Regions from separate parts of the Mesorhizobium sp. C372A genome, predicted to be linked through region 1. Evidence: predicted binding sites of a transcription regulator. Region 1 holds the regulator's gene; each other region holds the start of a gene.

Region 1 (7,886 bases):
GCGGCTGCCATCGGGAGCTTCGGCCCAATTGGCGGTGTAGACGCCGGGGGCGCCGTCGAGCGCGTCGACGCACAGGCCCGAATCGTCCGACAGCGCCGGCAAGCCGGTCGCCTTAGCCGCGGCGAAGGCCTTGATGTAGGCGTTTTCCTCGAAGGTGGTGCCGGTCTCCTCCGGTTCCGGCAGGCCGTAGTCCTTGGCCGACTTCGCCTCGAAGCCGAACGGACCCATCAAATCGGCGAATTCGCGCAGCTTGCCCTCATTGTGACTGGCAACGACGATCTTCTTTCCATCGAGAGAATGCATCAAAGGCCCCAGATCCTTGGCTCGGCGAATTCGATCGAATTGCCCGAGGGGTCGCGTATGTAGATCGAACGCCCGCCCTGCGGCCATTCGAATTCGCTTTCGATGGCGATGTTTTTCGCCTCAAGTTGCGCCTTCCACTGTGCGAGTTCATCCGCACTTGCGGCAAAGCAGAGATGGCCCTCGCCGACCGTGCCATGTGGCGGCACTTTCAGCCGCGCATCGGGCGCCGGCGGGATTTTGGTGGCTTCGGCGTTGAAGACCAGCAGCACGCCCGGGCCGCAGCGGAAGAAGAGATGGCGGCCGTCGACCTTGCCGAGGAGAGGGAGGCCGAGGACGTTGGAGTAGAAGGCTTCGGCAGCGGCGAGATCCGTGACGTAAAGCGCTGACTCAAGAATAGCGGAGGGTTGCATCAGGCACCCCCCTCTGCCCTGCCGGGCATCTCCCCCGCAAGGGGGGAGATTGGCAGTTCCGCTGGCGGCGTCTCAACGTTGATGGTTGGCGAAAACGGCAGCGACCTCTGATCTCCCCCCTTGCGGGGGAGATGGCCGGCAGGCCAGAGGGGGGTGTGAAGGATCGCCGACGTCATCACGTTAAATTCAATCAGGCCACAGCCATCTGCTGCAAGCTCACCAGCCGCTGAATGCCCTTCTTGGCCAACCCCATCAGCTCCGCGAACTGACCTTCCGAGAACGGCTCGCCCTCGGCGGTGCCCTGGATCTCGACGATGCCGCCCTTGCCGGTCATGACGAAATTGGCGTCGGTGCCGGCAGACGAATCCTCGATATAGTCGAGGTCGATGACCGGCTTGCCGTCGTGGATGCCGCAGGAAATTGCCGCGACATGGTCCTTCAGCACCTTGGCAACACTGGCCATCTGCCGCGCTTCCATCCAGCGCAGGCAATCGTAGAGCGCCACCCAGCCGCCGGTGATCGAGGCCGTGCGGGTGCCGCCATCGGCCTGGATGACGTCGCAGTCGACGGTGATCTGCTGTTCGCCCAGTGCCTGCAGGTCGACAACGGCGCGCAAGGAGCGGCCGATCAGCCGCTGGATTTCGAGCGTGCGGCCGCCTTGCTTGCCGGCCGAAGCTTCACGGCGCATGCGCTCGCCGGTCGAACGCGGCAGCATGCCGTATTCCGCCGTCACCCAGCCCTTGCCGGAATTGCGCATCCAGCCCGGCACCTTTTCCTCCAGGCTCGCCGTGCACAACACATGCGTGTCGCCGAATTTCACCAGGCACGAGCCTTCGGCGTGTTTGGAGACGCCGCGCTCGAAGGAGATGGCGCGCATTTCGTCGGCTTGGCGTTTGGAAGGGCGCATCGAGGCCTCTTTCTGTTCTTTTATGGTTGCGTCGGCGGCTTGTAGACGCATGCAGCCCATGGCGCAAAGGAAAAGGCCGGGCGATCTGGCACAGACGCCGGGTTGCGCGGGGGCGATGGAAGTCTATATCCTTGAGCCGGAGGTTTTTGGCTCGAATGACCAAGGCAGTCACCGAACCCAGTCTGCTGGCGCCCGCGCTGCAATCGCTCGACATGCGTTCGCGCGACATTTTCCGGCGCATCGTCGAATCCTATCTGAAGGACGGTGAGCCTGTGGGATCGCGCAGCCTGTCGCGCATCCTGCCGTCGTCGCTGTCGCCGGCGACCATCCGCAACGTGATGAGCGACCTCGAACATCTCGGCCTGATCTATGCCCCGCACATCTCGGCCGGGCGCCTGCCGACCCAGACCGGCCTGCGCTTCTTCGTCGATGCCTTCATGGAGCTTGGCGATCTCTCCGACGAGGAACGCCGGGTCATCGAGGCGCAGGTGCGCGCCTCCGGCTCGGGCGCGACGCTGGAACACATGCTGACCGAGGCCAGCCAGATGCTGTCCGGCATGTCGCGCGGCGCCGGCCTGGTGCTCGCCACCAAGAACGAGGTGGCGCTGAAGCACATCGAGTTCATCCAGCTCGAGCCGACCAAGGCGCTGGCGGTGATGGTGTCGCAGAATGGCGATGTCGAGAACCGCGTCGTCGACCTGCCGGCCGGCATCACCGTCTCGCAGCTGCACGAGGCCTCCAACTTCCTCAACGCCCATATCAGGGGCCGCACGCTCGCCGAGGCGCGCATCGAGATCGCCCGCATCAAGGACGAGACCAGGGCAGCGCTGGACACGCTGTCGCAGGATCTGGTCGAGAAAGGCCTGGCGGTGTGGGCCGGCGCCGACAGCGGCCTGCCGGCGCGCCTTATCGTGCGAGGCCGCGCCAATTTGCTCGAAAACGTCACCGCCCAGGCCGATATCGAATTGCTGCGCCACCTGTTCGAGGATCTGGAGACGCAGGACGGGCTGATCCAGCTGCTCGACCTCGCCGAGGACGGCCCCGGCGTGCGGATCTTCATCGGCTCGGAAAACAAGCTGTTCTCGCTCTCCGGCTCGTCGCTGGTCGTGGCGCCTTACCGCGACAAGGACGCCCGCGTCGTCGGCGCGCTCGGCGTCATCGGCCCGACCAGGCTGAATTATGCCCGCATCGTGCCTATGGTCGACTACACTGCGCAATTGATTACCCGGATGTTAAGATAATTCCGAAGCCGGGATCACCGTAAAGGAGGGCGCAGAATGGCGCTTGAATCGTTCAAGGCCCAGATCAGCATGCTGCTCGAAGAAATGGTCAACCAGCCGGAGGACGAGCACGAAATCCAGGAGCAGCTGCGCGAAAAACTGCGCGAAATGCGCGCCATGGGCTTGCCGCTGCCGGAAGATCTCGTCGCATTGGAAAAGCGTCTCGACGACGATCTCGACGTCGAAGAGGAAAGTTGAGCGGTTCTCTCGTCGAATCTGCGCGCGCGCACGCTTCTCTTTTGCGGCGGCCGCACAATATCTCCCTTGTGCATGACGCGCCGACCGGCGCGAGTTCGAGGAGAACAGCATGATCCGGATTGCCGGCTTGGCAGGCCTTGCCCTGCTTCTGGCCACCAGCGCCTTCGCCCAGGAGGCCGATCAACCGCTGCTGACCGGCAAAGACGCTTTCGGCGACTGGACGGCCGACAAGCCAGGTGTGCGCCGGCTGATCAAGCCGGATGATCTGCAAAAGCCCAACATCACCGAATCCGCCTCCAACAGCGCCGGCCTTGGCGATCGGCCCGAGGGCGCGAAGCCCGTCCTGCTGCCTGGGTTTTCGGCCGAACTGGTTGCTTCCGGCATTTCCAATCCGCGGGTCGTGCGCGTGGCGCCGAACGGCGACCTGTTCGTCGCCGACAGTGACGCCAACCAGATCCGCGTCTATCGGCTGGCCAAGGGTAGCGCGAAGCCGGCCGAAGAGGGCATTTTTGCCGACAATCTCAACCAGCCCTATGGCATCGCCTTCTACCCGCCTGGCGACAAGCCGCAATGGGTCTACGTCGCCAACAACGACAGCGTGGTCCGCTACGCCTATCGCGACGGCGACCTTAAAGCCTCCGGCGAACCGGAGACGATCGTCTCCGACATCCCTACCGGCGGCCACTGGACCCGCGATATCGCCTTCTCGCCGGACGGGAAGACGCTGTATCTCTCGGTCGGCTCCGGATCGAACGTCGCGGAGGGCATGCAGAAGGCACCGAAGGGCGGCCTTGACGCCTGGGCAAAATCACAGCCACTCGGCGCCACCTGGGGTTCCGAGGATGGCCGTGCCGACGTGCTGGCCTTCGGCCCCGACGGCAAGAATGGCCGCATCCTCGCTACCGGCCTGCGCAATTGTTCGGGCATGACCGTGCAACCGGCCACCGGCGCGCTGTGGTGTGTCGTCAACGAGCGCGACGGTCTCGGCGACGATGTGCCGTTCGAATATGCCACCTCAGTCAAGGACGGCGCCTTCTATGGCTGGCCCTGGTATTATATCGGCGCCAACGAGGACCCGCGTCACGAGGGCGCGCGCCCAGACCTCGCCGGCTCGGTCACCGTGCCCGACGTGCTGATGCAGGCGCATTCGGCGCCGCTCAACATCGCCTTCTATGACGGCGGCAATTTCCCGGCAGAGTACAAGGGTGACGCCTTCGTCGCCCTGCACGGCTCCTGGAACCGTGGTATGAGGACCGGCTACAAGGTGGTGCGGCTGAGATTCAGCGACGGCAAGCCGACCGGCGAGTACCAGGATTTCATCACCGGCTTCGTCCTCTCCGACGACGCCGTCTGGGGCCGGCCGGTCGGCGTCGCGGTGGCCAAGGACGGCGCGCTTATCGTAACCGAGGATGGCAACGGCACCATCTGGCGCATCACCCATGTCGATGGCCCATCCTGAGCCGGCGAACAGCGCAATCCGGCCCTAATGCACGTCCCGATGGATCACCTTGGGATAGGTATGGATCACCTCGGCCGATGAGACGCGGTCATCAAAACCGGTATCCCTGAGATTGAAGAGGCCGACCGAGCCGAAGGACTTCTTCGCCCCTTGCGCGAAGCGGCCGTCGCTGAAATCGTGTTCGTAAAGCGTCACCGTGACGTGGCCGGCATTGAGCTTCGGCACGTAAACACTGCTGATGGTGTCGTTGGCGACGCCAAGCTGGTTGACGTTGAAGCGATAGAGGTCCTGCACCATGCGCCGGGCCGCATTGCCATTGATCATCCAGTATTCGCGGCGCGATGCGCGGTTCGGGTCGATGAGTTTGAGCGGCGCCTTGCGGCCAAGCCCGAGCCAGTGCTCGAACACCATCACATTGGCGCCCCACGGATAGGGATAGTTGGACTTGTCGATGATGCGTGGCGGGCCATCCTCGGCAATCTCGGCGGTATCGACATAGTCCAGCCATTGCAGCTGGAACGACGCTTCCACGTTGAGGTCGGTACTGCGCGGATCGGCAGGGATGATGCGCCAGTCGGAGACCGGCGGATATTTGGTGTCGAGGTCGATGTAGAATTCGCCTTTGGCGGTGTCGTCGGGGTCTATCTTTTGCGGTCCGTCACGCTCCATCGCCACCAGTCGCACCTTGAACCGGTTGTTGACTACCAGCGGATAGATCATCGGACGAATGGGGTGAGCGCCAGGGTCCCGGCTGTCGGTAAAATATCCAGTCTGCGGAACGACATCGCTATCGCCCTTGTCGAACAGGCTGAAAGCCTGACGCCCCTCGAACCACAGATACCATTCCAGCTCGTGGACGTGACCGCGTGCTTCGGAATAGTTGTTGGGCATCCACTTCATAAGCTGGATGTGAAGTCTTTTGGCTAACATGGGTGCTCCTGCCGTTCGGAGCCATGCGAGATAGCCGACCGCCTTCGAGGCGTAAGTGAACCATCTCTCGCTTTCAGGCGATGATGACCGGCTTTCATGTCCTGCTTGGCGCAATCGAATCCGTTTTGCCGTTGCAGGCTTTTCATGGCATCAGAGTCGTTTCACGAGGTGCGACCGTCATGACCCTCACCGGCTTCCTTGCCTATAGTGCTGCGCTGGGCATCGCCGCCGCCATTCCCGGCCCCGGCGTCACCGCGCTTGTGGCGCGGGCGCTCGGATCCGGCTTCCGCTCGTCGCTGGCGATGTCGTTCGGCCTGATGCTCGGCGACCTCATTTATCTCACCGCGGTGGTGCTCGGCCTTGCCTTTGTCGCGCAAAGCTTCGGCATGGTGTTTCTCGTCATCAAATGGCTGGGCGTCGCCTATCTCGCCTTCCTCGGCTGGCGTTTCTGGACGGCCGGGATCACGCCCGAGACTGTCGAGGCCAGGAAAGGCAAGGGCGGCCTGGTATCGAGCTTCCTTGCCGGCCTCACCGTCACGCTGGGCAACCCGAAGACGATGATCTTCTACCTCGCCATCACGCCGACCATCGTCGACCTGAAGACCATCACGCTCGCCGACTACGGCATCCTGGTCGCGCTCACCGTTATCGTGCTCTTCGTGGTGCTTGTGCCCTATCTGGCGCTGGCCGCCAAGGCGCGCTGGTTCCTGAAATCGCCGCGCGCGCTGAAGGCGCTGAACCGCACCGCCGCTGGCTTCATGGTGGGCGCGGCCGCAGCCATTGCCGCACGTCAGTAGATCGGTTCAGGCAATTCATTCCGCCGATCGGTCCATCCGGAAATGCGGCTTCGGAAGGCAAGCGTTTTCAGCAAGCGGCCCACTCGATATTTTCGGCCGGCAGCCTATCTTGCGCGGGCGAAAGCCTTATTCTGTCCGCCGACGCCAATTGCCTGATCTGATTTGGGAGCGAAACCAATGAACAAGCCTTCCGCGCGCGTGCCCGGCCGCGGCCGTGTCTACAACTCGATCACCGAGACGATCGGCGACACGCCGCTGGTGCGGCTCGACAAGTTCGCCAAGGAGAAGGGCGTCGTTGCCAACCTTCTTGCCAAGCTCGAATTCTTCAATCCGATCGCCTCGGTCAAGGACCGCATCGGCGTTTCGATGATCGAGGCGCTGGAAGCGTCGGGCCGGATCAAACCCGGCAAGACGACGCTGATCGAGCCGACCTCCGGGAATACCGGTATCGCGCTCGCCTTCGCCGCTGCCGCCAAGGGCTACAAGCTGATCCTGACCATGCCCGAAACCATGTCGGTGGAGCGCCGCAAGATGCTGGCGCTGCTCGGCGCCGAACTGGTGCTGACGGAAGGGCCGAAAGGCATGAAGGGCGCCATCGCCAAGGCGGACGAGCTGGCCGCCACCTTGCCCGACGCCGTCATCCCGCAGCAGTTCGAAAACCCGGCCAACCCGGAGATCCACCGCCGCACCACCGCTGAGGAGATCTGGAACGACACCGATGGCGGGGTCGACATCTTCGTCGCCGGCATCGGTACCGGCGGCACGATCACCGGCGTCGGCCAGGTGCTGAAGCAACGCAAGCCCTCGGTGCATGTCGTCGCCGTCGAGCCGGAGGCCTCGCCGGTGCTGTCGGGCGGCCAGCCCGGCCCGCACAAGATCCAGGGCATCGGCGCCGGCTTTGCGCCCAAGATCCTCGACACCTCGATCTATGACGAGATCGTCAAGGTCTCCAACGAGGATTCGGTCGCCAACGCCCGCCTCGTCGCCCGCCTTGAAGGCGTGCCGGTCGGCATCTCGTCGGGCGCTGCCCTGCAGGCCGCCATCGCCGTCGGGTCGCGGCCGGAGAACAAGGGCAAGAACCTAGTGGTGATCATCCCGTCCTTCGCCGAGCGCTATCTGTCGACGATCCTGTTCGACGGGCTGGGGGCTTAACGTCTTAACTGGATAGGCGGCGATCCTTCGCACCCCCCTCTGCCCTGCCGGGCATCGGGGGTGCTGTCCCTCCGACATCGGAAGTCTCATGGCTGGACCGCAGAAAACCCGGCCGTGGCGTCCGCCACCGGCTTGAGCGGGAGGCGGCTTCAGGGTCAAATCGCCCCGGCCTGCTTCGCGCGGGCAGGGGGAGAATCACATGTACAAGCTTTACACGCGCCCAGGCAGCGGCGGTTTTGTCGTCGAGGCCGCATTGGCGCTGGCAAACGCGCAATTCGACCAGATCGACGTGCCGAAGAAGGATCCGCCGGACCCGGCTTTCCTCGACATCAGCCCGTTGAACCAGGTTCCGGTGCTGACCTTGCCCAACGGTCAATCGATAACCGAATCGGCGGCGATCTGCATCCTGCTTGCCGAGCGCCATCCGGAGGCGGGTCTGGCGCCGGCCGC
Region 2 (7,886 bases), 2.8 Mb from region 1:
GGCGTCTCGCGCTTTCATGTGACGCGCGCCTTTGGCGCCGCCACCGGCCGTTCGGTGATGGGCTATATGCGCGCGCGCCGGCTGACCGAAGCGGCGCGCAAGCTGGCTTCCGGCGCGCCCGACATCCTCGCGGTCGCGCTCGATGCCGGCTACGCCTCGCACGAAGCCTTCACCCGCGCCTTCCGCGACCAGTTCGGCACGACGCCGGAACTGGTGCGCGCGCAGGGCAGCCTCAGCAATCTCGATCTCGTGGAGCCGATCCTGATGGACCAGTCCTTCCTCGCCTCACTGCCGCCGCCGCGCTTCGAGACCGGCCGTCCCTTCCTCATTGCCGGCCTCGGCGAGCGCTACAGTTGCGAAACCAGCGCGGCCATTCCGATGCAGTGGCAGCGCTTCGGTCCCTATATCGGCAACATTCCGGGCGAGACCGGTGACGTCGCCTATGGCGTCTGCGTCAATGGCGACGATGCCGGCAATTTCGACTATATCGCCGGGGTCGAAGTTTCGGATTTCTCGGACCTGCCGAAGGAGCTTTCGCGGGTGCGGGTGCCGGCGCAGAAATACGCCGTGTTCACCCATGCCGAGCATATCTCCACCATCCGCCGCACCGTCAACACGATCTGGAACAAATGGCTGCCGGCCTCGGGGCACGATATAGCCGACGGCCCCGAATTCGAGCGCTACGGCCCGGAGTTCGATCCGCGCAGCGGCAATGGCGGGCTGGAGATATGGGTCCCGGTGGCCTGAACGCCGCTACAGCTCCAGGTTCCAGTTCTGGCCGACCAGATCCTTGCCGAAGGCGTGATGGCGCTCTTCGTCCACCAGCCTGAAGCCGGCACTCTCGTAGATGTGGCGGGCGGCGGTCAGGATGTCGTTGGTCCATAGGGTCAGCGTCTTGTAGCCCTTGGCACGAGCAAAGCCGATGCACTCCTGAACCAGCCGCTTGCCAATGCCGAGGCCGCGCGCCGATGGTTCGACATAGAGCAGGCGCAGCTTCGCCACCGCGTCGGATTTGCGCACGACGAAGACCGAGCCGACCACCTCCCCTTGCCGTTCGGCAATCCAGCTGCGTTCCCATTCTGGATCGAAGGATTTTACGAAGGCGCCGAGGATTTCGGCGACCAGCGCCTCGTAGGTTTCGTCCCAGCCATAGTCCTGTGCGTAGATCTGTCCTTGGCGGCGCACCACCCAGCCGATGTCGCCGACCTGCAAGGGGCGCAGCATATACGGCACTTTGGACTCCGGGCTGTCGCCCAGGAGTTGCTGCACCGTCTGCATGGCCTTGACCAGCCGGTCCTGTTCGGCAGCAGGAAGCCGCTCCAGCAAGGCCGCGACCTGGTCGTGCGAAGCCCGGTTCAGCGGCGCGAAGGCGTGCCGCCCCACCGGCGTCAGCGTGATCGACGACTGCCGCGCATCCGACGCCAGCGGCGCGCGTGCAATCAGCTGCAGGTGCTCGAACTTCTTCAGGAGCCGGCTGACATAACCGGCGTCGAGGCCGAGATCGCGGATGAGATCGCTGGCAGTCAAGCCATCGCGATGCGCCAGCTCGTAGAGCACCCGCGCCTCGGTCAGCGAGAAGGCGCTTTTCAGCAGGCCTTCGTCGAGCAGACCTATCTGGCGGGTGTAGAAGCGGTTGAAAGCCCGCACCGCGTCGATGCGTTCCTTGCCGGGTTGATGATGGATCGTCATGGGAAGCCTCCTGCCCATCAACGATCGGTCATTTATTTGACTTAGTCAAGTATCGAGGAGATGCTCCCCCGGTCGTGTCTCAGGCGATGGCGCGGCGGCGCCGTGCGATCAGGACGAACAGGCCGAGCAGCACGACGCTGGCCGCAGCACTGGCGGCGGCAAATTCCGGCACCGGCCGAAAATCCTTGCCGTCGATCAGCAGCGATGCCGCGACCGGGCCGATCGCCAGACCGAAAAGCTGGGCCGCCGGCACCAGAAGCACGGCCGTGCGCGTCTCGTCGGCGGTGATCGCCAGCCGGATCTGATAGGGCACGATGAACAGAAGGATGAAGCCCATGATCAAGGCCGCGACCCAGAAAACCGTCAGGCCGGGGCTGCCGGCGAGCACCACGGAACTGGCGACGGCGACCACGCCGATCGCCACGATGGCGAAGCGGTAGTCGATACGCGCCTCGAAGACGGTAGCCGTCATTGCGCCCAGCACCTGCAATGCCAGGCTGGCCGAGACGATCAGGCCGACGCTGCGGCCATCGATGCCGTATTGTGCGCCAAGCGGCTCGAGAAACGCCCAGACGGAGCCGAAGAACATAAAGTAGCAGAAGACGCACAGCAAAGCGGCAAGCGAAGGAACGGTCAGCACATTGCTGAACTGTTCCTCCTTGGGCAGGTCGGCATAGCTATCGGGAACGATGAAGGCGACCGCCACCGAAGCGATGCAGACGACGGCAAGGACGATGAAGCCGCCTGCCGATCCGGCGGCCGGGATGACGTAAAGCGCCAGCAGCAGGGCAAGGGCGCATTGCGCCAGGGTCTGAAGGGTGACGAAGAAGCCGCCGATGCGCTCGGCCCGGCGCGAACGGGCGATCAGTTCCGTGGCGACCGCCACCAGCCCACCCTCGGCGAGGCCCGCCACCGCGCGGGCGGCAATCAGCGAGGTCGAGGTCAGCGCATAGGCGGTCGCCCCGTTCGCCAGCGCCAGCAAGAGCAGAAGGACGGCACTTTTCAAGCGCATATTGTGGGCGGACAGCATCATGGCGATGGCCGCCGATCCGATGCCGATGGCGATCATCTCCGCCGTGGCGACCAGCGCGAGTTCGTCACCGCTGACATGCCCTTCGGTGTAGAGCGCGCCGAGAAGCACCGGCTGCAGCCCGAGAACGAGCAGGCCGACCGAGCCGATCCACAATGCCGAGGCGAGTTGCGCCCCAGTGGGGTTGCCGACCAGCCAGTCGCCGTTCCCGGCATCCGCGTTACCAGCAGAAGTCACGGTCGCCTCCCAACGTCCTTGCCTGACGGCAAAAAAACTGACAGTCTGTCAGCATTTAGAAACTGATACTCGATCATATTCGTTTGTCAATCAGTAGCGGGACTTGGCACCAACAAGGCTGGGGATGGTCTTGGCGATCGAATGGTCTGGGCGATCGAGAGGATGGCGGCATGAACGAAGCAGTGCAGATGACGACCGAACCGAGGCGCAGGCCCAAACAGGAGCGCAGCCGCGAGCGCATCGACGCCATCCTGTCGACGACCATGCGGCTGATCGGCGAGAAAGGCATCGACGCCGTCACCATGAAGGAAGTCGGCGCACAGGCCGGCGGGCCGATCGCCACCGTCTATCATTACTTCCCCAACAAGTCGGCGATCCTGGCGATGCTCTACGAGCGATTCTCCGAAGTGAGCCGCGCCCGGCTTGCCGCCATCGTTGCCGACATTGGCGGGCTGGACGACGTTATCGCTGCGGCCGACCGGCTGCTCGACGACTACTATGAGCGCGTCGCCGGCGACCCCGCCATTCAGGACCTGCAAAACGCCATCCAGGCTGACAAGGCGCTGAAGAATCTCGACATCGCCGAAACCCGGCGCCAGGCGACGATGTTCTGCGACCATGTCGGCCCCTTTCTCGCGCCAGAGCGACGCAATGAGTTCGGCCGTATGGTTTTCCTGATCTTCCAGCTGGCCGGCGGCGTCGTGCGCATGGCGCTGACCCAGAACCAGGAGGAAAGCCGCCACACCATCGAGGACTACCGGTCGATCATCCATACGCAGTTGGGACTGTTTCTCTAGCGCCCGATTCGACCCCGTCCGGTCTGGTGGATGAGGTTTTCGAAGCCGTCGGCCAGGTTGGCTGTGCCGGCGGCAACGATCTTCGACAGGTTCCTGGCGCGACCTGGGGTCTTGTTGGCATCGAGCAGCACGGCCCTGCCCTCATGCACGACAAAGTCGAATTTGCCATAGTCGAAGCCCAGCTTCCGACGCAAGGCGCGCAGTTCGTCGGGAACCGCAACCGGCTGCCGGCGGACGGTGTCGTCGCCCTTGACCAGGCGCTGCGGCGAGACATAGCGGGTGCAGCGCTCCCGATCGCCGCAGAATATCCAGAACCGCGCCGCAAACCCGTCGGGCTCGATTTCGGGAATGAATTTTTCCACGATCAGGTCGGCACGCCTGAAAATCTCCGGCGCCACATCGGCCAGCGAGGCATGCACCTGATAACGGTCGAAGGTCTGCGCGCCCGGGAAAGGCACTGCCTTGCCGGCGCGAACGGATTTTCGGTTGAGCTGCTCCTCGGGCGTCCCCCAATGATTGAGGTTGCTCTTCACGATGACCTGGCCGCTCCAGTTGGCACCCTCCTCGAGGATCGCACCACTGATGCGGCGCTTGGAAATGTCGGTTGCACCAAGATTGAGACAAATCGGAAATCCGCGCGCGTAGTCGACATAGTCCGATGGCGTCACTGTCGCGTCGACATGCAGGACGGCAATATCGGCGTTATGACTTGCCGAGGGTCCACGCATGATCTGCACGGAGTGACCGCGCCGTTTCAGCTCCGCCAGGACGTCGAACAGCATGTAGGGGCTGTCCTGGCGCAGCAGGAGGCCCCGCCGGCTCTGGAAGCGGTCAAATTCATGCGTTATGACGGCAATGCGGGCCATGGCCTTTCCTGCATGAGGTAACTCGCAAGGCAACCAACAGCCTGGAAGGAAATATGTCCAGCCTTTCCCCAAACCGTTCCGCATGACTGAGCATTGGGACGCAATTCGCCGTCATTGGCGGCTTCTCGGGTCGCCGCTGTGTCCGCCCCCGGAAGCTGTCGCCGCCTATGAGCGCGAACTTAGCCTGCAATCAGTCGATGTGGTGCTGCTCGGGGTCACGCCGGAGCTTGCCGGCCTCGGAAGGACCATGCTCGCGATCGACGAGTCCACTGCCATGATATCGGGCATCTGGCCGGGCGATACCGCCTCACGCAAGGCGGTGATCGGCAACTGGCTGGAGTTGCCGCTGGGCGACGAAAGCGCCGGGGCGGTGATCGGCGACGGCTGCCTGTCGGCGCTGGACTCCTCGGTTGCACGGCAGGCGCTGCTTGCCGAGATCGCGCGTGTGCTGAAGTCCGGTGGGCGGGCTGCATTGCGCGCCTATGCAAGTCCTCAGGTACAGGATGATCTGCAGGAGGTCCGGGCGCTGACGCTTTCCGGTGGTGTCGCGACCTTCCACGAACTCAAATGGCGCATTGCCATGGCTTGTGCCGGCGGCGATCCCGACCGCGCCATTCCGGTGCGGGCGATCCTCGACGCCTTCGATGCGCTGTTTGCCGACCGGGATGCCCTTGCCGCGACGACCGGATGGGAGATGCCGGTCATCGGCACCATCGATGTCTATGCGAATTCGCAGACTGTCTACAGTTTCGCCCCGGCGGCGACGCTGGTCGAAGAGGCGAGCCGGTTTTTTGACAGTGTCCGCCTCGCGCCGACAGGGGGTTATGGGCTGGCGGAACGATGCCCGCTTCTGGTGCTTGAATCGCCGCGGCGCCGGTAGGGTCTGCCGTCGGATCGCGGCACGGCTCCAATTGGCACAATTGTGCTCACCGTTCGCCTTGACTCTCGAAAGCCACGCGCTTATTTCAGCGCACGTTAGCACTCTCCCCAGGTGAGTGCTAACGCACATCCGGCACCGCCGGATCGAGGAACAGCTCTCACCGTTCTCATTCGAGGAAGAAAAAATGGCAAAGTCGAAGTTCCGCCCGCTTCATGACCGCGTGGTCGTACGCCGGGTCGAATCCGAATCCAAGACCGCCGGCGGGATCATCATCCCGGATACGGCAAAGGAAAAGCCGCAGGAAGGCGAGATCATCGCCGTCGGCTCCGGCGCTCGCGACGAAGCCGGCAAGCTGGTCCCGCTGGACGTCAAGGCCGGCGACCGCATCCTGTTCGGCAAGTGGTCGGGCACCGAAGTCAAGCTCAATGGCGAAGACCTTCTGATCATGAAGGAATCCGACATTATGGGCATCATCGGCTGATCATCGGCCTCACCGTCAACTAATTTCGGGCTTGATCGCAAGCCCCCTGCCAGGAGCTAAAAAATGGCTGCTAAAGACGTAAAATTCTCCCGCGACGCCCGCGAGCGCATGCTGCGCGGCGTCAACATCCTCGCCGACGCAGTGAAGGTCACGCTCGGCCCCAAAGGCCGCAACGTCGTCATCGACAAGTCGTTCGGCGCACCGCGCATCACCAAGGACGGCGTCACCGTCGCCAAGGAAATCGAGCTTGAAGACAAGTTCGAAAACATGGGCGCGCAGATGGTCCGCGAAGTTGCTTCGAAGACCAACGACATCGCCGGCGACGGCACCACGACCGCGACCGTTCTGGCGCAGTCGATCGTCCAGGAAGGCCACAAGGCCGTTGCCGCCGGCATGAACCCGATGGATCTGAAGCGCGGCATCGATCTGGCCGTCACCGAAGTCGTCGCGGCTCTCGGCAAGGCTGCCAAGAAGATCAAGACCTCCGAGGAAGTTGCCCAGGTCGGCACGATCTCGGCCAATGGCGACGAGTCGGTCGGCGCCATGATCGCCGAAGCGATGCAGAAGGTCGGCAATGAAGGCGTCATCACGGTTGAGGAAGCCAAGACCGCCGAGACCGAGCTGGAAGTCGTCGAAGGCATGCAGTTCGACCGGGGCTATCTCTCGCCCTACTTCGTCACCAACGCCGACAAGATGGTTGCCGAGCTCGAGGACGTCTACATCCTCCTGCACGAGAAGAAGCTGTCCAACCTCCAGGCCATGCTGCCGGTTCTCGAAGCCGTCGTGCAGACCTCCAAGCCGCTTCTTATCATCTCGGAAGACGTCGAAGGCGAGGCTCTGGCCACGCTGGTCGTCAACAAGCTGCGCGGCGGCCTGAAGATCGCCGCCGTCAAGGCGCCGGGCTTCGGTGATCGCCGCAAGGCCATGCTGGAAGACATCGCCATCCTCACCGGTGGCCAGGTCATCTCGGAAGACCTCGGCATCAAGCTCGAGAATGTCGGCCTCAACATGCTCGGCCGCGCCAAGAAGGTGTCGATCTCCAAGGAGAACACCACCATCGTCGACGGCGCCGGCAAGAAGGCCGAGATCCAGGGCCGCGTTGCCCAGATCAAGCAGCAGATCGAAGAGACCACGTCGGACTACGACAAGGAGAAGCTGCAGGAACGTCTGGCGAAGCTCGCCGGCGGCGTTGCGGTGATCCGTGTCGGCGGCGCGACGGAAGTCGAAGTCAAGGAAAAGAAGGACCGCGTCGATGACGCCCTCAACGCGACCCGCGCGGCCGTGGAAGAAGGCATCGTTGCAGGCGGCGGCGTCGCACTGCTGCGCGCTTCGGCCAACATCAAGGTCACCGGCGTCAATGCCGACCAGGCTGCCGGAATCAACATCGTTCGCCGTGCACTGCAGGCTCCGGCCCGTCAGATCGCTTCGAACGCAGGTGCTGAAGCTTCGATCGTTGCCGGCAAGATCCTCGACAACAAGGGCGCGACCTACGGCTACAACGCCCAGACCGGCGAGTATGGCGACATGATCGCCATGGGCATCGTCGACCCGGTCAAGGTCGTTCGCACCGCTCTCCAGGACGCGGCTTCGGTCGCCGGCCTGCTCGTCACCACCGAAGCCATGATCGCGGAGGCTCCCAAGAAGGAGTCGGCTGGCGGCGGCATGCCTGGCGGCATGGGCGGCGGCGGCATGGGCGGCATGGGCGGCATGGATTTCTAATCCAAGCTATCTGGCTTATGCATACGGAAAGGGCGCCGAGAGGCGCCCTTTTTTGTTTTGGAAAGCGGATGGTTAGGCGGCGCTGTCCGCCTGCCGCGCAACCTTGCCTGCAAGCACCGCCTGCTCGACAAGTGCCGCCACCTCGTCGGCCACCACCAGCACCGGTGCACGGTCGCGGGTGGCCCGC
Region 3 (7,886 bases), 2.4 Mb from region 1:
GAACTGGCTTGCGCCATAGTCGCGGCCGCCGACAATGGCGCGTACCGCGCCATTGGTCTCGATCACTACAACGGCGCCCTCGGTGACGTTGTATTCCTTGCCGAACTGGCGGAGATGGAATTCGACGGATTCCTCCGCCGCTTTCTGGATGTTGGCGTCGAAAGTGGTGTGTGCGACCAGCGAATGCTGGCCGGGCTTGGCGATCTTCTTGACCTCATCGAAGGCCCAGTCGAGATAATAGTCCGGGCTCTTCTGCTCGCCGCGGTCGACGATCTCGGCTGGATTCAGCCTTGCCTGCAGCACCTGGCCTTCGGTCATGAAACCAGAATCGACGAGGTTCGACAGCACCACATTGGCGCGAGCACGGGCGGCGGGCAGGTTGATGTGCGGGGCGTATTTGGTCGGCGCCTTGAACAGGCCGGCCAGCATCGCCGCCTCGGCGAGGTTCAGATCCTTGACGCTCTTGCCGAAATAGAAATCCGCCGCCGCCTCGATGCCGAACGTGCCGCCGCCCATATAGGCGCGGTCGAGATAGAGCTGCAGGATCTCCTTCTTCGACAGATTGGCCTCCAGCCACAGCGACAGGAAGGCTTCCTTGATCTTGCGCTGGAAGGTCCGCTCATTCGACAGGAACAGGTTCTTGGCCAGCTGCTGGGTGATGCTGGAGCCGCCCTGGACGACGGAATTAGCCCGCACATTCTCGAAGATGGCGCGCGACAGGCCGAGCACGTCGATGCCGTAGTGCTCGAAGAAGCGTCGGTCCTCGGTCGCCAGCACCGCTTTGATGACATGGTCCGGCATCTCGTCGACAGGCACGGAATCGCGCTGGATGATGCCGCGCTGGCCAATCTCATTGCCGTAGCGGTCAAGGAAGGTGACGGCGAAATCGCCCTGACTGCGCCAGTCGCCGGTGGTGATCTGGAAGGCCGGCATCGCGAGTGCGAGCAGCACGACGACGCCGCCGGCGCCCATCGTAAAACCTTCGCTCAGCACCTCGATGATGCCGCGTCGCCAGCCGGTGACTCGGAAGCGCCGCGAAAAAATGGTCGCCGATTCCCAGAACTGGCCGGCCTTGAAGCCGATTTCGTAGAGCGAGGAATCGATCCACGCGTCCACCGCCAGCAGTGCGGCGGCGATCGGACCTCTTCGTCTTGGACGTCGTTCTAAAGGACTGGCCATTCCCGAAACTCACCCAACCCACCTGAGAACCGCAAGCGGGCAATTTCAGGGCGGGCATACCCGGCGAAGACTATTCTTCCATTTCAGCCCGGCTCACAAGGGCAGCCAGGCCACACCGCACGGTTTGTTGAGCGCCGCCCGGATCGTGACGCTGGAGGTCGACGCCGTCGATGCCGACGCCAGTGGCTTCGAGCCAGTCTGGCACAAGGGCCGGCGCGTCGGCTTCGTCGCCTCGCCGGCTATGGCTACACAATAGGCAAAAGCGTCGCGCTGACGTTGCTGGGCGACGAATTCGCCGGGGAGGGGACCGCGCTTTGGGTGCACATTGTCGGCGTCGAGCGGCCGGCGCGAATTATTCCGGCCTCGCCATACGACCCCGAGGGCAGGCGATGCGGCAATGAGGAGTTTTGGCCATGGTCGATGACATTATAAGGGAGACCAGGCGCGAGCGCCGGCGCGGGCACACCGGTGAGGCCGGCAGCGGGTCAAGCCGCCACCCGAACTATCGCTCGCTCAAGAACCCGTTCCTGCCGCAGCCGGTGTTTTCGGACGACCAGGTCGCGGCCATCCACGACACGGCGTTGCGCGTGCTGGAAGAGCTCGGCATCAAGGTGCTGCTGCCGGAGGCACGGGCGATCTACGCCAAAGCCGGTGCGCTGGTCGACGAGGACAGCCAGATGGTGCGCATCGGCCGCGATATTGTCACTGCGGCACTGGCCTCGGCGCCGAAATCCATCCGGGCGCTGGCGGGCAACCGTAGCCGCGATCTCATGCTGGAGCTCGGCTCGATGACGTTCCTGGCCGGAGCCGGGGCGCCCAACGTCACCGATCTCGAACGCGGACGGCGTCCGGGCACGCTCGCCGCTTTCGAAGAACTGACCAAGCTTGTTCAGAATTTCGACGTGCTGCATATGCTCGGCCCCTGGATCGAGCCGCAGGATGTCGACAACCATTTGCGCCACTATGCCGTCAACCGTGCGCAGCTGACCCTGTCGGACAAGTTCCCCTTCGTCTTCGCCCGCGGCACGCCGCAGGTCGAGGATGGGTTCGAGATGATCAGGCTGGCGCGCGGGCTCTCGCAGGACGAGTTCCTGGCCGGCGTCCATTGCTACACCGTGATCAACACCAATTCGCCGCGCCAGCTCGATATCCCGATGGCGCAAGGCATCATCGACTTCGCCAGGGCCGGCCAGGTCTCTGTCATCACGCCCTTCTGCCTGGCCGGCGCCATGGCGCCGATCACCGTCGCCGGCGCATTGACGCTGCAGCATGCCGAGGCGCTGGCTGGTCTCGCGCTGGCGCAGATGGTGCGGCCGGGCGCACCGGTGGTCTACGGATCCTTCTCCTCCAATGTCGACATGAAGTCCGGCGCACCGGCCTTCGGCACGCCCGAGCACGTCAAGGCGACGCTGGGCGCCGGCCAGCTGGCGCGCTTCACCGGCCTGCCTTGGCGGTCCGGCGGCGGCAGTGCGGCCAACATTTCCGATGTGCAGGCGGCGCACGAGACGCAGTTCGCGCTGTGGGGCTCGGTGCTTGCCGGCGCCACCGTCTGCATCCATGCCGCGGGCTGGCTGGAGGGTGGCCTCAGCGTCTCCTACGAGAAGCTGATCACCGATATCGAGGCATTGCAGACGGTTGCCGAACTCTGCGCTACGACCCCCGGCGACGAGGATTCGATCGGCTTCGAGGCGATCGCTGAAGTCCAGCCGGGCGGGCATTTCTTCTCCGCCGGCCACACCATGACGCGCTACCGCACCGCCTTCTACGAGCCGCTGGTCGCCGATTGGTCGAATTTCGGCAGCTGGACGCAGTCCGGTTCGAAGTCGGCCACCGAGCGCGCCACCGGCATCTGGAAGCGGACGCTGGCCGACTTCCAGCCGCCGGCGTCGGCCGTTGCCACATCCGATGTGCTCGACGAGTTCATTGCCCGCCGCACCGAAGAGGGCGGAGCGTTGCCGGTGTCGTGAGGTTGGCAGCCGTCACGTCGGCCGCTTGTCGCCGGTCTTCGACGGCTCGCGGCGAATCGGCCCGGCATCGGCCTGCCTGTGCTTGTCGGCGGCAATCCGGCGGATGCGATCGAAGCGGCTCTCCTCCGCCGGCTTGGTCGCGGATACAGCGTTTGGCTTCGGGGCGAATGTGATCATCTGTCGATCTCCCTGTCGTTGATGACTGGTCTTGACTGACTGACGGAAATTCCTGGCTCGCCGGGGAAATGTCCCCGGCAGCCTGTTTTGATTTATGCCCGCCCAGATTCCCAGCGGGCAATTTTCGGGCGATGGTCAGTAGCCGCCCATGCCGCCACCGCCGCCCGCAGGCGCCGCATCCTTGGCCGGAACGTCGGTGATCATCGCTTCGGCGGTGATCAGAAGGGCGGCGATCGAGCCGGCGTCCTGCAACGCGGTGCGCACCACTTTCGCCGGGTCGACGATGCCGGCCTTGATCATGTCGACATAGACCTCGTTCTGGGCGTCAAAGCCCTGATTCTGGTCCTTGCTGTCGGACAGCTTGCCGACGACGATCGAGCCTTCGACGCCGGAATTCTCGGCGATCTGGCGGATCGGCGCTTCCAGCGCCCTGAGCACGATCGAAATGCCGGCGGTCACATCGTCATTGGCGCCGGTCAGGCCGGCCAGAGCCGATCTTGCGCGCAGAAGCGCCACGCCACCGCCGGGCACGATGCCTTCTTCCACCGCCGCGCGCGTCGCATTCAGCGCGTCGTCGATGCGGTCCTTCTTTTCCTTCACTTCAGACTCGGTGACGCCGCCGACGCGGATCACGGCGACGCCGCCGGCGAGCTTGGCCAGCCGCTCCTGCAGCTTCTCCTTGTCGTAGTCGGACGTGGTCTCCTCGATCTGGCCCTTGATCTGCGCGATGCGCGCCTGGATGGTCGCCTTGGTGCCGGCGCCGTCGATGATCGTGGTGGTGTCCTTCTCGATCAGTACGCGCTTGGCGCGGCCAAGCATCTCGATGGTGACGTTTTCGAGCTTGATGCCGAGATCCTCGGAAATCATCTGGCCCGATGTCAGCACGGCGATGTCTTCCAGCATCGCCTTGCGGCGATCGCCGAAGCCCGGCGCCTTGACGGCCGCGACCTTGAGGCCGCCGCGCAGCTTGTTGACGACCAGCGTCGCCAGTGCTTCGCCTTCGACGTCTTCCGAGATGATCAGCAACGGCCTGCCGCTCTGCACCACTGCTTCGAGGATCGGCAGCATCGCCTGCAGATTGCCGAGCTTCTTCTCGTGGATGAGCACGTAAGGCTCTTCCAGTTCGACGCGCATCTTGTCGGCATTGGTGACGAAATAGGGTGAGAGATAGCCGCGGTCGAACTGCATGCCTTCGACGACGTCGAGTTCGGTGTCGGCGGTCTTGGCCTCCTCGACGGTGATGACGCCGTCATTGCCGACCTTGTCCATCGCCTTGGCGATCATGGCGCCGACGCTGGCATCGCCATTGGCGGCGATGGTGCCGACCTGCGCGATCTCGGCCGACGACTTGACCTTCTTGGCCTTCGCCTTGATGTCCTTGACCACGGCGGCGACAGCCTGGTCGATGCCACGCTTGAGGTCCATCGGGTTCATGCCCGCGGCAACCAGCTTGGCGCCTTCGCGCAGGATCGATGCGGCCAGCACCGTGGCGGTGGTGGTGCCGTCACCGGCGAGGTCGTTGGTCTTCGAAGCCACTTCGCGCACCATCTGCGCGCCCATGTTCTCGAACTTGTCAGCAAGCTCGATTTCCTTGGCCACCGTCACACCGTCCTTGGTGATGCGCGGCGCGCCATAGGCCTTGTCGATGATGACGTTGCGGCCCTTGGGGCCGAGCGTGACCTTCACCGCATTGGTGAGGATCTCGACGCCGCGCAGCATGCGGTCGCGCGCGTCGGTGGCGAATTTGATTTCCTTGGCAGACATTTTTTTCAATCCCGTTGGTGTGGTGAAGCAAGCGGCTCGCCGGAGCCTGGCAAAGCCAGGCCGGTCAGGCAGCCTTCTTGGCTTTGACGCTCTTCTCGGTGACGACCGTCCCGCTCTTGCCGATAGCGGCCGTCTCGCTCTTGTCGATGACGCCCATAATGTCGGCTTCCTTCATGATCAGCAGGTCCTCGCCGTCGATCTTGACCTCGGTGCCCGACCATTTGCCGAACAGGATGAAGTCGCCGGCCTTGACGTCGAGCGGAACAAGCGCGCCGTTTTCGTCGCGTGCGCCCGGCCCAACGGCGATGACTTCGCCTTCCTGCGGCTTTTCCTTGGCATTGTCGGGAATGATGATGCCGCCCTTGGATTTGACATCGCCTTCGGCGCGCCGGATGACGACGCGGTCGTGGAGTGGCCGAAACTTCATGAGAACTTCTTTCTGGGGCCGGCATAGGCGACCGCGCCGTTCTTATAGGCGTGTTGGCACTCGATAGATAGGAGTGCCAAAAATTATTCGTGGCCAAAATTAAATATTAAAAAGTATTATGATGTCTGCAGGGTTCGAAACGTCGCGAGGCGCCTAGATATTTCAAAAAATTGAATTTCGAGGCAAAAGTGACTATTTATATCGTAAGTTCGATTTCACAATTCAGGCACGAAGGAGATTTAGGCGATGGCCGAAGGCAATCAGAGCATCATGGAAAAAGCTGAAGCCCGCTTCATGGACAAGCAGAAGAAGACGGCCGAGCGCAACAAGGCAACCTCCGACTACATGTCCGAAGCGAGGGCCAGGGAGATCAAGACAGCAAGGCTCAGGGAATTGCGCCTGGCCAAGGAAGAGGCCGACCGCGTCGCGGAAGCCTTGAACCCGACACCGAAGAAGAAGCGGGCGACAGTCAAGAAAGCCGCCGCCGCGCCGAAGGGGGGCACGTCATGAGCCTGACATTCCCCAATCCAAGTCGCTTCTATGACGAGGCCGGCAAGCGCATCCGCTTTGTCGGCCACGACGGCATGTTCCAGATTTCCTTCTCTGTCGCAGCCGATGCCCTCTCGAAGGCGCCATCAGGGACGGCGACCGCGGAAGCCACCTATCTGGCGGCTTTCGACACCGCGTCCAGCTCCATCCATGACATTGCCAGCAAGGCCTACGCCCGCACCCGCAAGAGCATATATGTGCTCACAGCCGCGGATTTCGGTTAGCGCGCGTTCGTCTTGCAATCAGAGCGGCTGAGATCAGCGTGCGTCAGGACTTGCGGTCGGCTTTTGCCCGCCGCTTGACGTCCCGGCTGTTCAGGCGGTCGGCCATCGCTTCCGCATCGCGTAAATTCATGGCCACCATCACCTGTTGCTTAAGCTCGACAGGCTGGCCGGTGAAGATGTCGAAGATAGTCCAGCTCTCGGGCTCGTCCATGCGCAACGCGTAGCGGTTTGTCATATCGGCATCAGGCCTTTGACATGAAAAATGCCGCCGCCAGGATCAGGATTGTCCAGGCCACCACCGACAGCTTCAAGGCCAGGCCGCCATGCATTGAAAGTATCTCGCGCATGCGCAGGGCCACGGTCCTCTTCGACAGGGCGGGTGCTGCCGCAATCGCGACCGGGGGCTTGACGCCGAGCTTTCCAAAAGCCGGCAGCAGCGGTGGCGTTCGCATGAAATGACCTCGAATTGCCGGAGAAAACAGGGCTCCTCATAACACCCTTCTTGAAACTCCCCGCATGCCAAATAGAACCCGGTCCGTGAAAGGGCCATGCCGCCCGATTCGCCGCCTTCCATCAGGCGGATCGTCATCTGGCGAAATCCGTGCAACGCGGTTAGGTTGCGCGCGAAACTGAGGTTGTTCAAAGCGTGACAGGCGAACGGAGACGACGATGACGGCGCCCGGCGATTTGCTGCAAGCCTTGTTCATGAGATTGAAGAGCGATGCCTCGCTGACGGCGCTGCTCGGCGGCGCCGGGTTGCGCGAGCAGGCGGCCGACAGTGCCGCCTTCCCTTATGTGACCTATGGCAGGACCAGCGCATTCGATCTGGACACCGGCGCCGACAATGATGACGACCAGCTCATCACGCTGCATGTCTGGTCGAAGGCGCAAGGCGAGGCCGAGACGCGTCTGATCATGGACAGCATCCGGGCGCGCCTTGACGGCGCCGCTTTCGCCACCGGCTCGCGCGACCAGACCCGCCTGTCCTTGGAGTTCGCCGAGGCCCGCTACGACGAGGACCTGGCGCTCTACCACGGGGTGCTGCGGATACGCGCCCTCACCGAGCAAAGTGATTGAAGCAACCTAGATTTGCGCCTGGATCTCGGCCTTGTCGATGACTGACCACACCTCGCGGATGCGACCCTCTCCGAATTCGTAGAAAACATTCTCAGCGAACGACACGCGCTTGCCGTTCACCGGCAGGCCGAACAGCACGCCCTTGGGATGACAGTCGAAATGCAGGCGCGCCGCCACGCGCGGCGGCTGGCAGACCAGCAGTTCGATGTTGAAGCGGAGGTCGGGAATCGCCTCGAAATCGCCTTCGAGCATACGGCGATAACCCGACAGGCCGAGCATTTCGCCATTGTGCTGCACCTCGTCGCCGACAAAGTCTCCAAGTTTCGCCCAGTCCTGGGCATTCAGGCAAGCGATATAGCCCCGGTAAAGGTCGGCAAGGTCTTTATCCGTCATGGCGCACTCCGATGATTTGGCGTTTCCCGCGCTATTTAGGGCGGCCCTTCAGAATGGTCTCGCCTTGACCTGTTCCCAATCTGGCTGCGAATTGAGAACCTGCGCGCAAACACCATAGCCGCGCAGCCG
Region 4 (7,886 bases), 1.5 Mb from region 1:
CTTGCGGCGATCACCGAAGCCCGGCGCCTTGACGGCGGCGATCTTCAGGCCACCGCGCAGCTTGTTGACGACCAGCGTGGCCAGAGCCTCGCCTTCGACGTCTTCCGAGATGATGAGCAGCGGCTTGGAGGTCTGCACGACGGCTTCGAGAACCGGCAGCATGGCCTGGAGGTTGGACAGCTTCTTCTCGTGCAGGAGGATGTAGACGTCCTCGAGCTCGGCAACCATCTTGTCGGCGTTGGTGACGAAGTAGGGCGAGAGATAGCCGCGGTCGAACTGCATGCCTTCGACGACTTCCAGCTCGGTCTCGGCGGTCTTGGCTTCTTCAACCGTGATGACGCCTTCATTGCCGACCTTCTGCATCGCTTCGGCGATCATCTTGCCGACCGACTCGTCGCCATTGCCGGCGATCGTGCCGACCTGGGCAACTTCCTCGGAGGTCTTGATCTTCTTGGCAGCGTTGCCGAGAGCCGCGACCACTTCGGTCACGGCCAGGTCGATGCCGCGCTTCAGGTCCATCGGGTTCATGCCGGCGGCAACGGCCTTGTTACCTTCCTGGACGATCGACTGCGCCAGGACGGTCGCGGTCGTGGTGCCATCACCGGCGATGTCGTTGGTCTTCGAAGCAACTTCGCGGATCATCTGCGCGCCCATGTTTTCGAACTTGTCGGAAAGTTCGATTTCCTTGGCGACGGTGACGCCGTCCTTGGTGATGCGCGGTGCGCCGAACGACTTGTCGATGACGACGTTGCGGCCCTTGGGACCGAGGGTCACCTTCACCGCGTCGGCGAGGATGTTGATGCCGTGAAGCATGCGCTCGCGGGCGTCGCGGGAGAATTTAACGTCTTTGGCAGCCATTTTTTAGCTCCTGGCAGGGGCTTGCGATCAAGCCCGAAATTCAGTTGACGGTGAGGCCGATAATCAGCCGATGATGCCCATAATGTCGGATTCCTTCATGATCAGAAGGTCTTCGCCATTGAGCTTGACTTCGGTGCCCGACCACTTGCCGAACAGGATGCGGTCGCCGGCCTTGACGTCCAGCGGGACCAGCTTGCCGGCTTCGTCGCGAGCGCCGGAGCCGACGGCGATGATCTCGCCTTCCTGCGGCTTTTCCTTCGCCGTATCCGGGATGATGATCCCGCCGGCGGTCTTGGATTCGGATTCGACCCGGCGTACGACCACGCGGTCATGCAGCGGCCGGAAATTCGACTTTGCCATTTTTGGATTTCCTTGGTGCGGATGTTGAACGGTGCTCCGTTGCCGGAGCATGCCTAGCACTCAGCCGAAGCGAGTGCTAACGCGGCAATAGATAAGCCGCAGGCTCCTGGTAGTCAAGACGGAAGAGCAAAGAGCAAAGAGAAAAGAGAAGACAGCAAAGAGCAGCCAGCAAAGAGCGTGTAAGCATCGAGCCTTTTATGTGAACAATGTCGGGTATCCGACATATATGGGGCGGCTCACCCTTTGTAATTGAGCTTTATTCAGATGGTACGATTGGTGCAACGGGTGTTGCATTTGAACTCATCCAGAGGCTCGCACGGGTCGTGCTGCGTCAGCTTGGTCATGTCGAGCTTCAGAAGGCCATTTTTTGGCATTGGTTCTGTTGCTCCTATTGCCATTCATGACCAATCCTGCGCGCGTGAGCCGGCCGGCTAGATTCCAACCACGAGAGCGCCGCCGCTGAGACCCGCACCCGCCGCCGCCAGAAGGATTTTCTCTCCTGGCTGGAATGGCTTCATCTGGTTGGCGAGCGAGAGCGACAGCGGGACCGTCGCGGCCGAAGAGTTGCCGTATTCGGCAATCGTCTTGACAATTGCTTGGTCCGCAATGCCGAGGTTTCTTCCGACCGCGCCGAAAATCCGAGTATTGGCCTGATGCGGCACAAACCGGCCGACATTGTGTGGCCGCACTCCCGCAGTGGCTAGCGCGGCTGTCGAGCAATCGGTCATCATCTCGACGGCCTTTGCGAACACTTCGGGCCCGTCGGTCATCGTCATCCGGGTCTGCCCGAGGTCGAGGTCGCCATGGAACGGCGTGTTGCTTCCTCCTGCGGGAATCTGGATCAGCCCGTAGCGCGAGCCGTCCGAAGCCACCGAGGCACCGAGAATGCCCCGATCAGCATCATCGCACTGACCGATCACCAGGGCGCCGGCGGCATCGGCGAACAAGACTGAGCTCGCGCGCTCGGCTGGATTGATGCGGCGGCTGAGGATGTTGGCGGCGATGACCAGCGCTGGTTTGCCATGCAGGCGGGTGAACCCGTCCGCAAACATGAGCGCATAGATGAAGCCGGCGCAGGCGCCGGTCAGATCGACCGCGCCTGCGCGGCCAAGGCCAAGCTTGTGTGCGACCAGCGGCGCGCTTGGCGGCAGAAGATGGTCGGGCGTCGAGGTGGCAAGCAACAGCAGACCGATGTCGTGGCGCGCAATACCGGCGTTCACCAGCGCCATGTCGCCAGCCCGGGTGGCAAGACCCGACAGCGTGTCTTCGTCCGTTGCCCAGAAGCGCGAACGGATTCCGGTACGCCTTTCGATCCAGCCCGGCTCGAGGCCGAGATTGCTCTCGATCTCGGCATTGGCCACCTTGCGCCCAGGCACGTGATGGCCAAGTCCGAGAATGCGCGACGACTTGCTCATGGCCTTGACCCGAAGCGTTCCCCGGCCTCCTCGATGGCGTCATAGAGTCGTTCGAGCTCGTCGCCTGCGATGCAATAGGGTGGCAGAAGGTAGAGGACATTGCCGAGCGGGCGCACAAGTAGGCCGCGCTCGAGGAAGAAAGCGCGCAGCTTCGGACCAATCTCGGCGAGATAACCTGCTGAACCGGTTCGCAGGTCGAGCGCCGCGATCGTTCCCGTGGCTCGACAGTCGGCAAAATATGGATTGTCCCGAAAGCGTTGCAGCCCGACGGCCTGCATCACGCTCAAGGCCGTGATCCGCCCGGCCACTGGCTCGTCGCGCCAGATCTCGACATTGGCGAGTGCTGCCGCACAGGCAATCGGATTGGCGGTGTAAGAGCTCGAATGGAAAAACGTCTTCTTCCGGTCCTCGGAATAGTGCGCCCGGAAGATGGCATCGGTGACAAGCGTTACGGCCAGCGGGATGGTGCCGCCGGTCAAGCCTTTGGAGGTGCACAGGATATCTGGAGAAATCGATGCCTGCTCGCAGGCGAACATGGTTCCGGTGCGTCCCCAGCCGGTCATCACCTCGTCGGCGATCAGCAGCGAGCCGGAGGCCTCAGTGATCTTCTTCAATTCGGCCAGAACCGATGCTGGATACATCAGCATGCCGCCGGCGCCCAGCACCAGCGGCTCGACGATCAAGGCTGCGGCTCGTCGATCGCGGGTCACAGCCTCGAAACGATCCAGCGTCTCCTGCTCGTGCCCCGCGGCCGGAAAGGGGATGATGTCGACCTCGAACAGCAAGGGTTCATAGGCGGCGTTGAACACGCCACGCGCACCGACGCTCATCGTTCCAATCGTGTCACCATGATAGCTGTGCTCCATGACGACGATGCGCGAGCGCGGCGCGCCGATGTTGCGGAAATAACCGAGCGCCATCTTCAGCGCGACTTCGACTGAGGTCGAGCCACTGTCGGAATAGAACACCCAGTCGAGTCCAGCGGGAGCGAGGCCGACAAGCGCCTTGGCCAAGCGCTCTGCCGGCTCGTGCGTGAAGCCCGCAAAGATAATCTGGTCGAGGCTCGACGCGGTTGTCTCGATTGCCTTCATGATGCGGGGATGGCGGTGGCCATGTGTGACGACCCACCAGGAGGAGATGGCGTCCAGGATGCGGGCGCCGTCGGCCCTGTGGAGATAGGCGCCCTCAGTCAGGACGATTTCTGGGATCGCAGGCTCGAGTGCGTGCTGGGTGAAGGGATGCCACACATGAGACTGCGACATCAGTCACCTCCATTAATCGAGGCGAAGGCGAAGCCGGCAACCATTGCGTCCCTCAGTGTTTTGCCCGTCAGCACATCGAGGTGCGGCAGCCTGCCGAGCTGCGGGGCACCGCTGAATTCCACGATGGTCCGTTGCGTATCGGCCATCTCATCGCCGATGAAAGCGATGCCCGCCAACGGGATGGAGCGGGCGCGGAGCGCCTCGACCGATAGCAAGGTGTGGTTGATGGTGCCGAGTGTGGTGCGGGCGCACAGAATAACGGGCAGCCGCCATTCAGCGAAGATGTCGATTAACCTTGTGCGCCGGTTGAGCGGCACCATTAGGCCGCCGGAGCCTTCGATGACGAGCGGCGTCGGTAGGACGGGAAAAGCAAGATCGGCAGCCTTGATCGCCACGCCGTCGATCTCGGCCGAACGATGCGGCGACAGCGGGCTCCGCAAGCGGTAGGCTTCCGGCAGCACGCGCTCTGAGGGCAAGCCGGCAAGCCGCGCGACAACCTCGCTGTCGGTCTCGCCGTCGAGGCCCGATTGCACCGGTTTCCAGTAAAAGCCGTCCAGCAAACCGGCGAGCCCAGCCGCAAACACGGTCTTGCCAACTCCGGTATCCGTTCCGGTGATGACGATGCGTTGGGTCATATCGCCTCCGGTGATGTTTGGGCCAACACCTCGACCAGCGCCTCTACCATGGCGGAAATGTCGGCTTCGCCAATATTGAGCGTCAGTGAGATGCGCAGCCGCGACGTGCCCTCGGGCACGGTCGGAGGACGAACGCCGCGTATGTCGAAGCCGCGGGCCTGCAGGCGCGCCGCCACTGCCATGGTGCGCCTGACATCGCCGATTACTAAGGGCTGGATCTGAGAGCCACTTGGTGTCACACCCCAGCGATTGACCAACCGGCCGGCGCTGGCGACGCGTTCATGCAGCTGAACACGCCGCATAGGCTCGTCGGTGAGCATTGCGAGTGCCTCGCGCGCCACGACCGCCATCAGTGGCGATGGCGCGGTTGCGTAGATGAATGGCCGGCAACGGTTGATCAGATATTCGCACAGTGCCCTCGGCCCGGTGACGAGCCCACCAGATGCGCCGAGCGCCTTGCCGCAGGTGTGGAGCGCTATGATGTTGTCGCGGCCCTCGAAAGCGGCGGCAAGCCCCCGGCCATCCGGTCCCCAGACGCCGGTGGCATGCGCCTCATCAATGACGATGAATGCGCCGTGCCGATCGGCAAGTGCGACCAGGCTCTCCAAAGGCGCGCAGTCGCCATCCATGCTGTAAAGGCTTTCCACCGCGATCCAGACGCATCCCATGCCGCCTGCGACGCGCCAACGTGTAATCGCATCCTCGACAGCGGTGGCGTCGTTGTGCGCGGCCAGCACGAACTGTGCGCGCCCGGCCTGCGCACCCTCATGCATGCTGGCATGGGCGAGCTCATCGACAACCAAAAGATCGCCCTTCTGCGGCAGGGCGCTCAGCAGAGCGAAGTTGGCGATGTAGCCGCTGCCGAAGAACAGCGCGCGGTCGGCTCCAAAGAATGCCGCCGCGTCTGCCTCGAGCTGCTCGTGTTCCGGTGCATTGCCGCGCAACAGCCGCGACCCGGTGGCGCCAACCGGCGTGCCCCGCGCAATCGCCGCCACAACCGCATCGCCAAGTCTTCTGGACGCGGCCAGCCCGAGATAGTCGTTCGACGAGAAGTCCAGCCCGGCGCGGGGCGAAAGCGTCCGCAGCCGGTCCTTGCGCGCTAGCCCCTGCAAGGTCGCATCATAACGGGCAAGCGGCGCCCCGTTCATTGCGCCTCGAGTTCCATCGGATCGATGCCAAGGCGCCGGAACAGCAGGGTATCCTTGTCCTCACCGGGATTGTCCGCCGTCAGCAGCGTGTCGCCGAAGAAGATCGAGTTGGCGCCGGCAAAAAAGCACAGCGCCTGCATCTCGTCAGTCATCGCGGTGCGGCCGGCGGACAGACGGACATGCGATTTCGGCATCATGATGCGCGCCAGCGCGATCACGCGCACGAATTCGATCGGCTCAATGGGCTTGGCGTCTGCAAGCGGCGTACCGGCGATCGGGATCAGCATGTTGATCGGAACGCTTTGCGGATGTTCCGGCAGATTGGCCAGCGTCACCAGCATGTCGATCCGGTCCACCGGCTCCTCGCCCATGCCGACAATGCCTCCACAGCAGACCTTGATGCCGGATTTGCGAACGTGGTCAAGCGTCTCGAGCCGCTCGGCAAAGCTCCGCGTACCGATGATCTCGCTATAGTAGCGTTCTGACGTATCGATGTTGTGGTTGTAGTAGTCGAGGCCCGCCTGCTTCAGTCGAGCGGCTTGCTCAAGATCGAGCATGCCGAGTGTCATGCAGGTCTCCAGGCCCAGCGCCTTGACGCCTTCGACCATCGCCACCACCGCATCCATGTCGCGCGCCTTGGGGTTTCGCCAGGCCGCGCCCATGCAATAACGGGTGGCGCCGGCATGACGCGCCTTGGTCGCTTCGGCGATGACGCGCCTGACATCCATCAGCTTGGACGCCTCCAACCCGGTTTCGTGACGCGCCGACTGGCTGCAATAGCCACAATCCTCCGGGCATCCTCCGGTCTTGATGCTGAGCAGCCGGCTGAGCTGGACCTTGTTTGGATCGAAATTCTGGCGGTGCACCGTTTGCGCCAGGAAGAGGAGATTGTTGAAGGGGGCATGGTAAAGCGCCTGAGCCTTCTCCAAGGTCCACGCCCCAAGGTCAGGGGGGTCAGGGGATTGAGCCTGTGGCGATGTCTGCGTTGAACTTGCCGTTTGCATCTCCATGCTGTTCCTCCGGTATGACTTGCGGGTCTTTGCTATCTGACTAGTGATCGGAAAGGACAGTTGACCCAATCCTGTTCGTTACTCAGACAATCATGAGCCCCGATGGTCGAGGCCGATATCCAGGATCGGCGCGCTGTGGATGAGTCGGCCGACCGAAATCAGATCAACGCCGGTCGCGGCAAACGCTCGCGCTGTATGCGACGTGATCCCGCCAGAAGCCTCGGTGATAGCGCGGCCACCGACCATTGCGACGGCGCGGCGAAGATCGGGGAGGGACATGTTGTCGAGCAGAACCGCATCGGGAGCGAAGCCAAGTACCTCCTCCAACTGGGCCAGAGTATCGACCTCGACTTCGATCTTGACGAGATGACCGGCCGCTCTTCGTGCTCGCTCGAGCGCTGGCCGGACGCCGCCTGCGATGGCGATGTGGTTGTCCTTGATCAAAATTGCATCGTCCAGGCCGAAGCGGTGATTGGACCCGCCACCTGCGCGCACGGCATACTTTTCGACTGCCCGCAATCCGGGCGTCGTCTTGCGGGTGCAGACGATCTTCGCGCCATATCCACGAACCGCAGCGACGATCGATGCCGTTGCTGTGGCGATGCCGCTCAGATGGCACAAAAAATTGAGTGCCGTCCTTTCGGCTGTGAGAATGGCCCGGGCCGGGCCAACCACTGATGCAATGACCTCTCCATCCACGACATTGCAGCCGTCTGCCCGCTCCACGGAGATTTCGACACCAGGATCAATCAAGCCGAAAGCGAGCATCGCCAGATCGATGCCGGCGACAACTCCGGACTGTCGCGCCACCAACACGGTTCCCGCTTGGTATTCCTTCGGGACGATGGCGTCCGTGGTCAAGTCGCCGGCTCTGCCAAGGTCTTCAAGAAGAGATGCCCGTACAAGCGGCTCAAGCAGGACCGTGGGGAGCGGTGAGAGCATCATCCCTTTGCACCTTCGGAGCTTGGCGAGTGTCCGAGTTCCCGCGCAGCCGCCAAGGCGGCTTCGAGCGTGATTTCGGACCGTCGGGCGGCAGTCGCATGATGAGGAAAATCTGTCCGGTAATGAGCGCCGCGGCTTTCTTCGCGCAACAAGGCGGCAACAGCAATCATTAGCCCGACAGCCGCCGGATCCGAGACCGCATCCTTGCTTTCGGCGAGCGGCAATAAGGCACGCGCGGCTGCTTTCAACGCTTGAC

What was found. The regulator HrcA, encoded in region 1, represses chaperone genes, less so after heat shock. The targets are predictions, from matches to a motif close to GTTAGCACTCNCNNNNNGNGAGTGCTAAC.
Region 2: groES (co-chaperone GroES) is a predicted target of HrcA. The motif match lies at 5,594-5,622, and genes of this name have one in related genera.
Region 3: NLY42_RS28160 (co-chaperone GroES) is a predicted target of HrcA. The motif match lies at 5,567-5,595, and genes of this name have one in related genera.
Region 4: groES (co-chaperone GroES) is a predicted target of HrcA. The motif match lies at 1,271-1,299, and genes of this name have one in related genera.

What each region holds. Positions count from the first base shown of each region.
Region 1 covers NZ_CP100475.1:1,604,423-1,612,308, reverse strand. The annotation lists gene rdgB (RdgB/HAM1 family non-canonical purine NTP pyrophosphatase) at 1-303, opposite strand, end outside; gene NLY42_RS07500 (VOC family protein) at 303-713, opposite strand; gene rph (ribonuclease PH) at 904-1,620, opposite strand; gene hrcA (heat-inducible transcriptional repressor HrcA) at 1,776-2,861, shown strand; gene NLY42_RS07485 (hypothetical protein) at 2,898-3,098, shown strand; gene NLY42_RS07480 (PQQ-dependent sugar dehydrogenase) at 3,208-4,557, shown strand; gene NLY42_RS07475 (hypothetical protein) at 4,582-5,487, opposite strand; gene NLY42_RS07470 (LysE family translocator) at 5,667-6,284, shown strand; gene cysK (cysteine synthase A) at 6,462-7,436, shown strand; gene NLY42_RS07460 (glutathione S-transferase family protein) at 7,636-7,886, shown strand, end outside.
Region 2 covers NZ_CP100475.1:5,319,006-5,326,891, forward strand. The annotation lists gene NLY42_RS25550 (AraC family transcriptional regulator) at 1-747, shown strand, start outside; gene NLY42_RS25555 (bifunctional helix-turn-helix transcriptional regulator/GNAT family N-acetyltransferase) at 754-1,689, opposite strand; gene NLY42_RS25560 (MFS transporter) at 1,769-2,956, opposite strand; gene NLY42_RS25565 (TetR/AcrR family transcriptional regulator) at 3,127-3,753, shown strand; gene NLY42_RS25570 (hypothetical protein) at 3,750-4,619, opposite strand; gene NLY42_RS25575 (class I SAM-dependent methyltransferase) at 4,702-5,499, shown strand; gene groES (co-chaperone GroES) at 5,684-5,980, shown strand; gene groL (chaperonin GroEL) at 6,044-7,699, shown strand; gene NLY42_RS25590 (TetR/AcrR family transcriptional regulator) at 7,772-7,886, opposite strand, start outside.
Region 3 covers NZ_CP100475.1:5,813,639-5,821,524, reverse strand. The annotation lists gene NLY42_RS28185 (transglycosylase domain-containing protein) at 1-1,179, opposite strand, end outside; gene NLY42_RS28180 (aminomethyltransferase family protein) at 1,307-1,435, shown strand; gene NLY42_RS31865 (hypothetical protein) at 1,456-1,611, shown strand; gene NLY42_RS28175 (trimethylamine methyltransferase family protein) at 1,593-3,146, shown strand; gene NLY42_RS28170 (hypothetical protein) at 3,159-3,323, opposite strand; gene groL (chaperonin GroEL) at 3,459-5,087, opposite strand; gene NLY42_RS28160 (co-chaperone GroES) at 5,152-5,514, opposite strand; gene NLY42_RS28155 (hypothetical protein) at 5,761-6,024, shown strand; gene NLY42_RS28150 (DUF1488 family protein) at 6,021-6,287, shown strand; gene NLY42_RS28145 (hypothetical protein) at 6,331-6,498, opposite strand; gene NLY42_RS28140 (hypothetical protein) at 6,530-6,739, opposite strand; gene NLY42_RS28135 (DUF3168 domain-containing protein) at 6,957-7,364, shown strand; gene NLY42_RS28130 (ester cyclase) at 7,371-7,757, opposite strand.
Region 4 covers NZ_CP100475.1:102,929-110,814, reverse strand. The annotation lists gene groL (chaperonin GroEL) at 1-858, opposite strand, end outside; gene groES (co-chaperone GroES) at 922-1,218, opposite strand; gene bioZ (3-oxopimeloyl-[acyl-carrier-protein] synthase BioZ) at 1,650-2,633, opposite strand; gene NLY42_RS00450 (adenosylmethionine--8-amino-7-oxononanoate transaminase) at 2,630-3,895, opposite strand; gene bioD (dethiobiotin synthase) at 3,895-4,530, opposite strand; gene NLY42_RS00440 (8-amino-7-oxononanoate synthase) at 4,527-5,678, opposite strand; gene bioB (biotin synthase BioB) at 5,675-6,688, opposite strand; gene nadC (carboxylating nicotinate-nucleotide diphosphorylase) at 6,779-7,633, opposite strand; gene NLY42_RS00425 (L-aspartate oxidase) at 7,630-7,886, opposite strand, start outside.